Regions from separate parts of the Pseudomonas sp. rhizo66 genome, predicted to be linked through region 2. Evidence: predicted binding sites of a transcription regulator. Region 2 holds the regulator's gene; the other holds the start of a gene.
What was found. The regulator FliA, encoded in region 2, starts transcription of late flagellar genes. The targets are predictions, from matches to a motif close to CTAAAGTTTNNNNNNNNNNNGCCGNTAA.
Positions count from the first base shown of each region.

Region 1: QZR14_RS23155 (flagellar protein MotY) is a predicted target of FliA. The motif match lies at 2,819-2,846, and genes of this name have one in related genera.

Region 1 is NZ_JAUJWZ010000021.1:67,953-73,455, reverse strand. Features, by position in the region: gene QZR14_RS23175 (bacterioferritin-associated ferredoxin) at 1-36, opposite strand, end outside; gene QZR14_RS23170 (peroxiredoxin) at 351-953, shown strand; gene rnt (ribonuclease T) at 1,032-1,709, opposite strand; gene pyrC (dihydroorotase) at 1,706-2,752, opposite strand; gene QZR14_RS23155 (flagellar protein MotY) at 2,913-3,821, shown strand; gene QZR14_RS23150 (argininosuccinate synthase) at 3,951-5,168, shown strand; gene QZR14_RS23145 (hypothetical protein) at 5,297-5,503, opposite strand, start outside.
Region 2 is NZ_JAUJWZ010000019.1:40,007-45,509, reverse strand. Features, by position in the region: gene flhF (flagellar biosynthesis protein FlhF) at 1-484, shown strand, start outside; gene fleN (flagellar synthesis regulator FleN) at 601-1,431, shown strand; gene fliA (RNA polymerase sigma factor FliA) at 1,428-2,168, shown strand; gene QZR14_RS21680 (chemotaxis response regulator CheY) at 2,335-2,706, shown strand; gene QZR14_RS21675 (protein phosphatase CheZ) at 2,725-3,513, shown strand; gene QZR14_RS21670 (chemotaxis protein CheA) at 3,568-5,503, shown strand, end outside.

The sequences.
Region 1 (5,503 bases), on a different contig from region 2:
TCCGTCGGTGACGCCAGTGCAGAGACAAACATACATAAGTGAGAACCGTCGCTGGTTGTGACTCAATTGCGATGGATCTTAATGTTAACGAGAATGATTGTCAAAGTGCTTTCGGAAGGCTTCTGCTGATTCTCAGCCGTGACTGACGAACGGTATTTGCTGGCGATTTGCCTGGCCCCGTAAATGCAGCGCCGTTCTTCGCCTGCTTTGAAAAACCGTTAAGGACAGGCGAAATTCGCAGTGTATGATGGTCGGCCCTTGCGAAGGGGGTTCGTGTCACAGGGCTGTCGCCTGAGGGTGGCAGGCTGGCGCGGACCCTGAACTTCAAGTTTTTACACCAGGAGATATCAATGAGCGTACTCGTAGGCAAACAAGCCCCTGACTTCACCGTCCCGGCCGTACTCGGCAATGGCGAGATCGTTGACAGCTTCACCCTGTCCTCGGCCATCAAAGGCAAATACGGCCTGGTGTTCTTCTACCCACTGGACTTCACCTTCGTCTGCCCGTCCGAGCTGATCGCTCTGGACAACCGTATGGCTGACTTCAAGGCACGCAACGTTGAAGTGATCGCTGTGTCGATCGACTCGCACTTCACTCACAACGCCTGGCGCAACACTCCAGTGAACAATGGCGGCATCGGCCAGGTGAAATACACCATGGCTGCCGACATGAAGCACGACATCGCCAAGGCTTACGACGTTGAGTCCGAAGGCGGCGTGGCTTTCCGTGGCGCGTTCCTGATCGACGACAAAGGCGTTGTCCGTTCGCAGATCATCAACGACCTGCCGCTGGGCCGTAACATGGAAGAGCTGATCCGTCTGGTCGACGCTCTGCAATTCCACGAAGAGCACGGCGAAGTCTGCCCTGCCAACTGGAAAAAAGGCGACAAAGGCATGAACGCTTCGCCAGAAGGCGTTGCGGCTTACCTGACCGAGAACGCTGCTGCCCTGTAAGGCGCAACGTCGAGGTACAAAAAAACCGGCCCACGTGGCCGGTTTTTTCATGCGCGGGAGTTACCCGACGACCATCCATCAGTCGTCGAAATCTTCCCAGCCGCCCATCTGCTTCCAGCGATTGACGATGCCGCAGAACAGCTCAGCGGTTTTCTCGGTGTCGTAACGCGCGGAGTGCGCCTCACGGCCGTCGAAATCGATGTCGGCGGCCTGGCAGGCTTTCGCCAGTACGGTTTGACCGTATGCCAGACCGGCCAGCGTCGCGGTATCGAAGCTGGAGAACGGGTGGAACGGGTTGCGTTTCATGTCCAGGCGCGCAACCGCAGCATTCAGGAAGCCGAGGTCGAAGCTGCTGTTGTGGCCGACCAGAATCGCGCGTTTGCAGCCGTTGGCTTTCAGCGCCTTGCGGATGCCACGGAAGATATCGGTCAGTGCGGTTTCTTCGCTGACGGCCATGCGCAGTGGATGGTCCAGCTTGATCCCGGTGAACTCCAGCGCCGCCGCCTCGATGTTGGCGCCTTCGAACGGCTCAACACGGAAGAAGTAGGTGTGATCCGGGTAAACAAAACCCTTTTCATCCATGGCGATGGTGGTCGCGGCAATCTCCAGCAGAGCGTCGGTGGCCGAGTTGAAGCCACCGGTTTCTACGTCAACGACAACCGGCAAGTAGCCGCGAAAGCGTGCTGCCATCGGGTGACGGGAGCCGCCACCACCACTTTGACCGTCCAGTTCGTCGTCGAAATGGTCTTCACTCACGCGTGTTCCTCCAGCAGGCGCCAGCGCAGTTTTTCACCGGCGCGCAGCGGGATAACGGTCAGCTCGCCAAACGGCAGGCTGGTCGGGGCAGTCCATTCTTCACGAACCAGGGTGATGCGATCGGTGTTCGCCGGCAGGCCGTAGAAGCGCGGGCCATTGAGGCTGGCGAAGGCTTCGAGTTTGTCCAGCGCGTTACGCTGTTCGAAGGCTTCGGCATACAACTCGATGGCGGCGTATGCGGTGTAGCAGCCGGCACAGCCGCAAGCGGCTTCCTTGGCGTGCTGGGCATGCGGCGCCGAGTCGGTGCCGAGGAAGAACTTCGCGCTGCCACTGGTGGCCGCGTCGAGCAGGGCTTCCTGGTGCGTATTGCGTTTGAGGATCGGCAGGCAATAGAAGTGCGGCCGAATCCCGCCCACCAGCATATGGTTGCGGTTGTAGAGCAGGTGATGCGCGGTGATCGTTGCACCAACGTTGGCCGAAGCCTCGTTGACGAACTGCACGGCGTCGCCGGTGGTGATGTGTTCGAACACCACTTTCAGCGTCGGGAAACGCTCGACCACACGGCGCATGTGCTCATCGATGAAGATCTTTTCGCGATCGAACACATCGACGTCGCCACGGGTGACTTCACCGTGGATCAGCAGCGGCATGCCGACTTCGGCCATGGCTTCCAGCGCCGGGAAGATCTTGTCGATGCTGGTCACACCGGAATCGGAGTTGGTGGTCGCGCCGGCCGGGTACAGCTTGGCTGCGTGCACGAAACCGCTGGCCTTGGCTTCACGAATTTCTTCGGGCTGGGTGCGGTCGGTGAGGTACAGCACCATCAGCGGCTCGAAGCGACTGCCGGCCGGGCGGGCAGCGAGAATCCGCTGGCGATAGCCGTCGGCTTCAGCGGCGTTGCGCACCGGCGGTACCAGGTTGGGCATGATGATGGCGCGGCCAAAAGTGCGCGCTACATCGGCAACGGTATTGGTCAACACGGCACCATCGCGAAGATGAATGTGCCAGTCGTCGGGACGCAGCAGGGTCAGGCGGTCGGACATGAGGGGATTCCAGGCGGGTCAAACTGAGGCGAATGCTACCGGAAAAGACTCTTGCAGGCACTCGCTATCAAGTTTTACGGGAACCTTCCGATATCCCGTAGGTATGCCGTAAACATAGTGTGAATCGGTCTTTGTGTTTCAGAAGCCAATGGAGCCTCCCGTGCGCCAGCGTTATTTAGCCTTGCTCAGTGTGTTTGCCAGCCTTCCGGCGATGGCGCTCACGTACCAGACCCGTCTGGAGAACATTGAGTGGACGGTCGCCGGCGACAAGTTCGAATGTCGTCTGACCCAGCCGATCACTGATTTCGGCTCGGGCGAGTTCGTGCGCAAGGCGGGCGAGCAGGCGATATTCCGTCTGAACGCCTACAACGCCATGCTCGGCGGCGGTTCAGCGACGTTGCTGGCGGCGGCTGCGCCTTGGCAGCCGGGCCGTGGTGATATCAACCTGGGGTCTGTAAGACTCGGCAGCGGTAACGTCTTGTTCAACAGTTCGCAGTCTCAGGCCGGTGGTCTGATCAGTGGTCTGCTGGACGGTCGCAGCCCGGTGGTGCGCCGCGCGTCTGGCGATGGCCGTGTCTCGGAAGTGCGCCTGTTGCCGGTCAAGTTCAGCAAAGCGTTCAACGATTACCAGACATGTGTGGCGAAACTGCTGCCGCAGAATTTCGATCAGATCAAGCAGTCGCAGATCGGCTTTCCCGGCGAGGGCGTTGACCTGGACGCCGCTGCCAAGGCCAAGCTGCAAGTGATGCTCGAATACATGAAGGCCGATCCGACGGTCAATCACATCGAACTCGACGGCCATTCCGACAACAGCGGCAATCGCCTGACCAACCGTGAACTGTCGCGCCGCAGGGCGCTGGCGGTGGTCGACTTCTTCAAGGCCAACGGTATTCAGGAATCGCAGATCACCGTGCGTTTCCATGGCGAGCAATATCCTATTGTGCCGAACACCAATGCGGCCAACCGGGCGAAGAACCGCCGGGTCAATGTCAAACTGGCGCGGGTGACTCCAGTCACGGTGCCGGCACCGCAAGCGAGTACGCCAGCCAGTACTGCGGCGACTTCCTGACCCACGGGTCATCGTCGCGCTCTCGACAGATTCTGTCGCTTTGTCGTCTTAAGCTGTCGCGCCTCTGTAAATTATCGCGTTTGAGCGGTAGACTCCTCGGCTTTCCGTAGAACCCCGTGGAGTGATGGCATGGCGGACGTAAACAAGGTCGTTCTGGCGTATTCCGGCGGCCTGGACACTTCGGTGATCCTCAAGTGGCTGCAGGATACTTATAACTGTGAAGTGGTGACCTTCACCGCTGATCTCGGTCAAGGCGAAGAGGTCGAGCCGGCCCGCGCCAAGGCTCAGGCCATGGGCGTCAAAGAAATCTACATCGACGACCTGCGCGAAGAATTCGTGCGTGATTTCGTGTTCCCGATGTTCCGCGCCAACACCGTTTACGAAGGCGAGTACCTGCTGGGTACTTCCATCGCGCGCCCGCTGATCGCCAAACGTCTGATCGAAATCGCCAACGAAACCGGCGCTGACGCCATTTCCCATGGCGCCACTGGCAAGGGTAACGACCAGGTGCGTTTCGAACTGGGTGCCTACGCGCTCAAGCCAGGCGTGAAAGTGATTGCTCCTTGGCGTGAGTGGGACCTGCTGTCCCGCGAGAAACTGATGGACTACGCCGAGAAGCATGCGATCCCGATCGAGCGTCACGGCAAGAAGAAGTCCCCGTACTCGATGGACGCCAACCTGCTGCACATTTCTTATGAAGGCGGTGTGCTGGAAGACACCTGGACCGAGCACGAAGAAGACATGTGGCGCTGGACCGTCTCCCCGGAGAAGGCTCCCGACACCCCGCAGTACCTGGAACTGACCTACCGTAACGGCGATATCGTTGCGCTGGACGGCGTCGAGATGACCCCGGCCACCGTATTGGCGACGCTGAACAAGATCGGTGGTGCTCACGGTATCGGACGTCTCGACATCGTCGAAAACCGTTACGTCGGCATGAAGTCCCGTGGCTGCTACGAAACCCCGGGCGGCACCATCATGCTGCGCGCTCACCGCGCCATCGAATCGATCACTCTGGACCGCGAAGTCGCTCACCTCAAAGACGAGCTGATGCCGAAATACGCCAGCCTGATCTACACCGGTTACTGGTGGAGCCCTGAGCGTCTGATGCTGCAACAGATGATCGACGCTTCGCAGGTCAACGTGAACGGCGTTGTGCGCCTGAAACTGTACAAGGGCAACGTGATCGTCACCGGCCGCAAGTCCGACGATTCGCTGTTCGACGCCAACATCGCGACCTTCGAAGAAGACGGCGGTGCTTACAACCAGGCTGACGCGGCGGGCTTCATCAAGCTCAACGCGCTGCGCATGCGTATTGCTGCCAACAAGGGCCGCAAGTTGTTCTAAGCGTCCCTGTCTGACGCGTAATGAAAAGGGCGGCCTTGTCTATCGAGACAAGGTCGCCCTTTTTGCATGATTCTTTGTCTGCGTCTGATTGAAGCCTGGTCCTGGCACCTGTGGCTACGACTCATCTTTCATGCCCGTCCCAGCAGCGTTACCGCCTGTGCGCAAAGGTTATAAACAATACAAAGCGTTTTGCCTGAGCCTTTCCTGACGTGTCTGATCTTCAGCAATGAATGCTGCGTCAGTAAAACGTCCGATACATGATTGGAAAGAAACACCACCACCCGGGGAGTTTTCCGATCCAGGTTCCGGATGTTTTCCAGAATCGTGGCTAACTC
Region 2 (5,503 bases):
GACCCACGTTGATCCGGGCCAATCGCTGGTGCAAGCGCTGGACCCATTGCTGCGCAAACGCGTGGTGCTGATCGATACCGCCGGCCTGCAAGCCAGCGATCCAGCCCTGCGCATGCAGCTCGAAAGTCTGGCCGGGCGCGGCATTCGTGCAAAAAATTATCTGGTCTTGGCAACCACCAGCCAGAAACAGGTTCTAACCGCCGCTTATCACAGTTACAAGCGTTGCGGGCTTGCCGGCTGCATCCTGACTAAACTGGATGAAACGGCCAGCCTTGGCGAAGTGTTGAGCCTGGCGATCAGTCATGAATTGCCGGTCGCGTACCTGACCGATGGCCCACGGATTCCGGATGATCTGCATCTGCCGCGCCGTCATCAACTGGTCAGCCGCGCCGTCAGCGTGCAAATGCAGGAAGAACCCAGCGAAGAAGCCATGGCTGACATGTTCGCTGATATCTATCACAGCCCGACCAAGCAGGTAGGCTGAGGTATTCATGAACAGTTTTTGTACCTACATCGATGGTCTGCCATGCATTGTTCCGATCGGGAACGCGCAGCCAGTAATGTGGCCTCCGTCTATGCAAGACAAGGTAAAGAAATAACATGGGCAGCATGCATCCCGTACAGGTGATCGCGGTGACCGGCGGCAAAGGTGGCGTCGGCAAGACTAACGTGTCAGTGAACTTGTCGCTGGCGCTGGCAGAGCTTGGCCGTCGGGTCATGCTGCTGGACGCCGACCTCGGTCTGGCGAACGTTGACGTATTGTTGGGGCTGACCCCTAAACGCACGCTGGCCGACGTCATCGAAGGCCGTTGCGAGTTGCGCGACGTGCTGTTGCAAGGCCCCGGTGGCATCCGCATCGTGCCGGCGGCGTCCGGCACGCAAAGCATGGTGCACCTGAGCCCGGCGCAACATGCCGGCCTGATTCAGGCGTTCAGCGACATCGGCGACAATCTCGACGTATTGGTGATCGACACCGCTGCGGGTATTGGTGACTCGGTAGTCAGTTTTGTGCGCGCCGCGCAAGAAGTGTTGCTGGTGGTCTGCGATGAGCCGACTTCCATTACCGACGCCTACGCGCTGATCAAATTGCTCAACCGCGATTACGGCATGAACCGCTTCCGCGTCCTCGCCAACATGGCGCAGAGCCCGCAGGAAGGGCGCAACCTGTTCGCCAAGTTGACCAAGGTCACGGATCGCTTCCTTGACGTGGCCCTACAATACGTCGGCGCCGTGCCTTACGACGAAAGCGTGCGTAAAGCGGTGCAGAAGCAGCGCGCGGTGTACGAAGCCTTTCCGCGTTCCAAGTGCGCGCTGGCGTTCAAGGCGATTGCGCAGAAGGTCGATACCTGGCCGCTGCCCGCCAACCCGCGTGGCCACCTTGAGTTTTTCGTCGAGCGCCTCGTGCAGCAAACGGCAGGGCCCGTGCTATGACCGCAAGCGGTATGAACTACTACAAGAAGTCGGCACGTGACGCGCAGTACGAGCTGATCGAGCGTTACGCGCCACTGGTCAAACGCATTGCCTACCACTTGCTGGCACGCTTGCCGGCGAGTGTGCAGGTCGAAGACCTGATCCAGGCCGGGATGATCGGCCTGCTCGAAGTCTCGACCAAATATGACGCCAGCAAAGGCGCCAGTTTCGAAACGTACGCGGGCATACGAATCCGCGGCGCGATGCTCGACGAAGTGCGCAAAGGGGATTGGGCGCCACGCTCGGTTCACCGCAATACCCGTATGGTCAGCGACGCAATTCGCTCAATTGAAGCTAAAACCGGCCGTGATGCTAAAGATCACGAGGTTGCGGCCGAACTCCAATTGAGTCTCGACGATTACTACGGGATTTTGAATGACACCTTGGGCAGTCGCCTGTTCAGTTTCGACGACCTGTTGCAGGACGGCGAACACGAAGGGCTGCACGAGGATGGCGCGAGTGCTCATATGGAGCCGTCACGCGATCTGGAAGATGAACGCTTCCAGGCAGCGCTGGCGGACGCGATTGCCAATTTGCCGGAGCGTGAGCGACTGGTGTTGGCGCTGTACTACGACGAAGAGCTGAACCTCAAGGAGATCGGTGAAGTCCTTGGCGTCAGTGAATCGCGGGTCAGCCAGTTACACAGCCAGTGCGCGGCCCGTTTGCGGGGGCGTTTGGGGGAGTGGCGAGCGCGCTGAAGGCAGTGTGGGGACACTGCGAACGAGGCTGGTGCGGTGATGAACGGCACCGGTCTTGCTCTGTTGTGCTCCAGACAGTCTTCGAGTGCTGCGCCGATTGATTGAAGTGGCGCGTCCAGGTGCTGGGCGCGTTTAAGACTGCTTGGAGGTCGAATTGAACAAAGACATGAAAATCCTCATCGTTGATGACTTCTCAACGATGCGGCGGATCATCAAGAACCTGCTGCGTGATCTTGGGTTCACCAACACCGTCGAGGCTGACGATGGCACCACTGCCATTCCAGTGCTCAACAGCGGCAGCATCGACTTTCTGGTAACGGACTGGAACATGCCGGGCATGACCGGTATCGACCTGCTGCGCCATGTGCGTGCCGATGAAAAACTCAAGCACCTGCCAGTCCTGATGGTCACGGCTGAAGCCAAGCGCGAGCAGATCATTGAAGCCGCCCAGGCCGGTGTAAACGGCTACGTAGTCAAACCTTTCACGGCTCAGGCGTTGAAAGACAAAATCGAGAAGATTTTCGAACGCATCGGCTGATGAACGCGCGGGGGAGCTATGGAGCATAACGAATCTTCACAGGGCGATTTCGAATCGACCCTGAAAAAACACGCGGTCGAACTGGTCGAAAGCCTTGAAAAAGGCAGGTTCGGCGACGCTGTGCAACTGATCCATGAGCTCAATCAGACCCGTGACCGCGGCCTGTACCAGGAAGTGGGCAAGCTCACACGTGAACTGCACAGTGCGATCGTCAACTTCCAGATCGATCCGCACATGCCACAGGCCGAGGAAGTGTCGCAAATCACCGACGCCACTGAACGCCTGGGCTATGTGGTCAAGCTGACGGAAGCCGCGGCCAACCGCACCATGGATCTGGTGGAAAGCGCCACGCCGGTGGTCAACAGTCTGGCTGATGAAGCGCAGACCTTGAGCGCCGATTGGGGGCGTTTCATGCGTCGCGAGGTCGGGGCTGAGGAGTTCCGTGAACTGGCGCGCCGGGTCGACGGTTTTCTGTCACGCAGCAGCACGGACAACCGTGCAGTGTCGAGCAATCTCAACGACATCCTGCTGGCCCAGGATTACCAGGACCTGACCGGTCAGGTGATCAAGCGGGTGACCCAACTGGTCACCGAAGTCGAAAGCAATTTGCTCAAACTCGTGCTCATGGCCAGTCAAGTCGACCGCTTTGCGGGCATCGAACATGACCGCGCCGCGATGCTTGCAGAAAAAGATCCACAAAAACATCTCTCGCAGGGTGAAGGTCCGCAGATTCATGCCGATAAACGAGAAGACGTTGTGTCCGGTCAGGACGATGTGGACGATTTGTTATCCAGCCTCGGATTCTAGTGTTTTGGAATTTTAGGTTTTTTGGGTTTTTAGACCTGTAGGAGCACCCCATTAATGAGCTTCGGCGCCGATGAAGAGATCCTTCAGGATTTCCTGGTTGAGGCCGGCGAGATTCTTGAGCAACTGTCCGAACAACTGGTCGAGCTGGAAAGCCGTCCGGATGACGCAGATCTGCTCAACGCAATTTTTCGCGGTTTCCACACTGTAAAAGGGGGCGCCGGCTTCCTTCAGCTCAACGAGCTGGTGGAGTGCTGTCACATCGCCGAAAACGTGTTCGACATCCTGCGCAAGGGTGAGCGTCGCGTTGATGCAGAACTGATGGACGTTGTCCTCGAAGCACTGGACGCGGTGAACAGCATGTTCAGCGAAGTCCGCGAGCGTGCGCCGATCACCGCCGCCACCCCGGAACTGCTGGCCGCCCTGGCGCGCCTGGCCGAACCGCAATCGGCGGACGAAGCCCCGGCTTCGCCAGTGGCCGAGATGATCGAAGAACTGGTCGTCGAAGGCGACGCGTCGGGCGACATCACCGATAACGAATTTGAACAGCTGCTGGACTCGCTGAACGCCGTCAAGGCTGAAGCCGAAGCCCCGGCCGTTGCTGCCCCTGTGCAAACGGCTGCTGAAGCTGCGAGCGATGAAATCACCGATGCCGAGTTCGAGTCGTTGCTCGATCAGTTGCACGGCAAAGGCCAGTTCGCGGCGGATGCCGTGGCACCGACTGCTGCGGCGCCGGCAGCGCCTGCGGCGGGCGACAGCTCGGACATCACCGACGACGAATTCGAAGCCCTGCTCGATCAACTGCATGGCAAGGGCAACTTTGCCGTTGAAGCGCTGGAGTCGGCGATTGCCTCGGCACCGGCTGCGCCAGCCGCACCGACCGCTGCGGCGGCCGGCAGCGATCTGATCAGCGATCACGAGTTCGAATCGCTGCTCGACGAATTGCACGGCAAAGGCAAGTTCACTGACGTTGGTGCCGCGCCTGCCGGCGCCGCTTCGACGGTGGCTGCGCCTGCGGCCAAGGCTGCGGCCGCTCCGGCTGCTGCGCCGAAAGCCGCGCCCAAGCCTGAGCCGAAAGCCGAAACGCCAAAACCGGCTGCCGCTGCTGCACCGGCTCCGGCCCGTGCCGCCGCTGCGCCGCCACCGGAAAAACCGGCTAGCGAAGCCGAGACCACCGTGCGGGTCGACACCGCGCGTCTCGACGAAATCATGAACATGGTTGGCGAGTTGGTGCTGGTGCGTAACCGTCTGGTACGCCTGGGCCTCAACAGCGGCGACGAAGCCATGTCCAAGGCCGTGTCGAACCTCGACGTGGTCACGGCAGACTTGCAGACCGCGGTGATGAAGACCCGGATGCAGCCGATCAAGAAGGTCTTCGGGCGCTTCCCGCGTCTGGTTCGCGACCTGGCACGTCAGCTCAAGAAAGAGATCAACCTGGAACTGGTGGGTGAAGAAACCGACCTCGACAAAAACCTTGTCGAGGCCCTGGCCGACCCGCTGGTCCACTTGGTGCGCAACGCCGTCGACCACGGCATCGAGTCGCCGGAAGAACGCGAAGCCTCGGGCAAGGCCCGTGGCGGTCGTGTTGTCCTGGCCGCCGAGCAGGAAGGCGACCACATCCTGCTGTCGATCTCCGATGACGGTAAAGGCATGGATCCGAACGTCCTGCGTTCGATCGCGGTAAAACGCGGTGTGATGGACAAGGACGCGGCCGATCGCCTCAGCGATACCGAGTGCTACAACCTGATTTTCGCCCCGGGTTTCTCGACCAAGACCGAGATCTCCGACGTGTCCGGCCGCGGTGTCGGCATGGACGTGGTGAAGACCAAGATTTCCCAGCTCAACGGTTCGATCAACATTTACTCGACCAAGGGCCAGGGCTCGAAGATCGTCATCAAGGTGCCGCTGACCCTCGCGATCATGCCAACCCTGATGGTGATGCTCGGCAATCAGGCGTTTGCGTTCCCGTTGGTCAACGTCAACGAAATCTTCC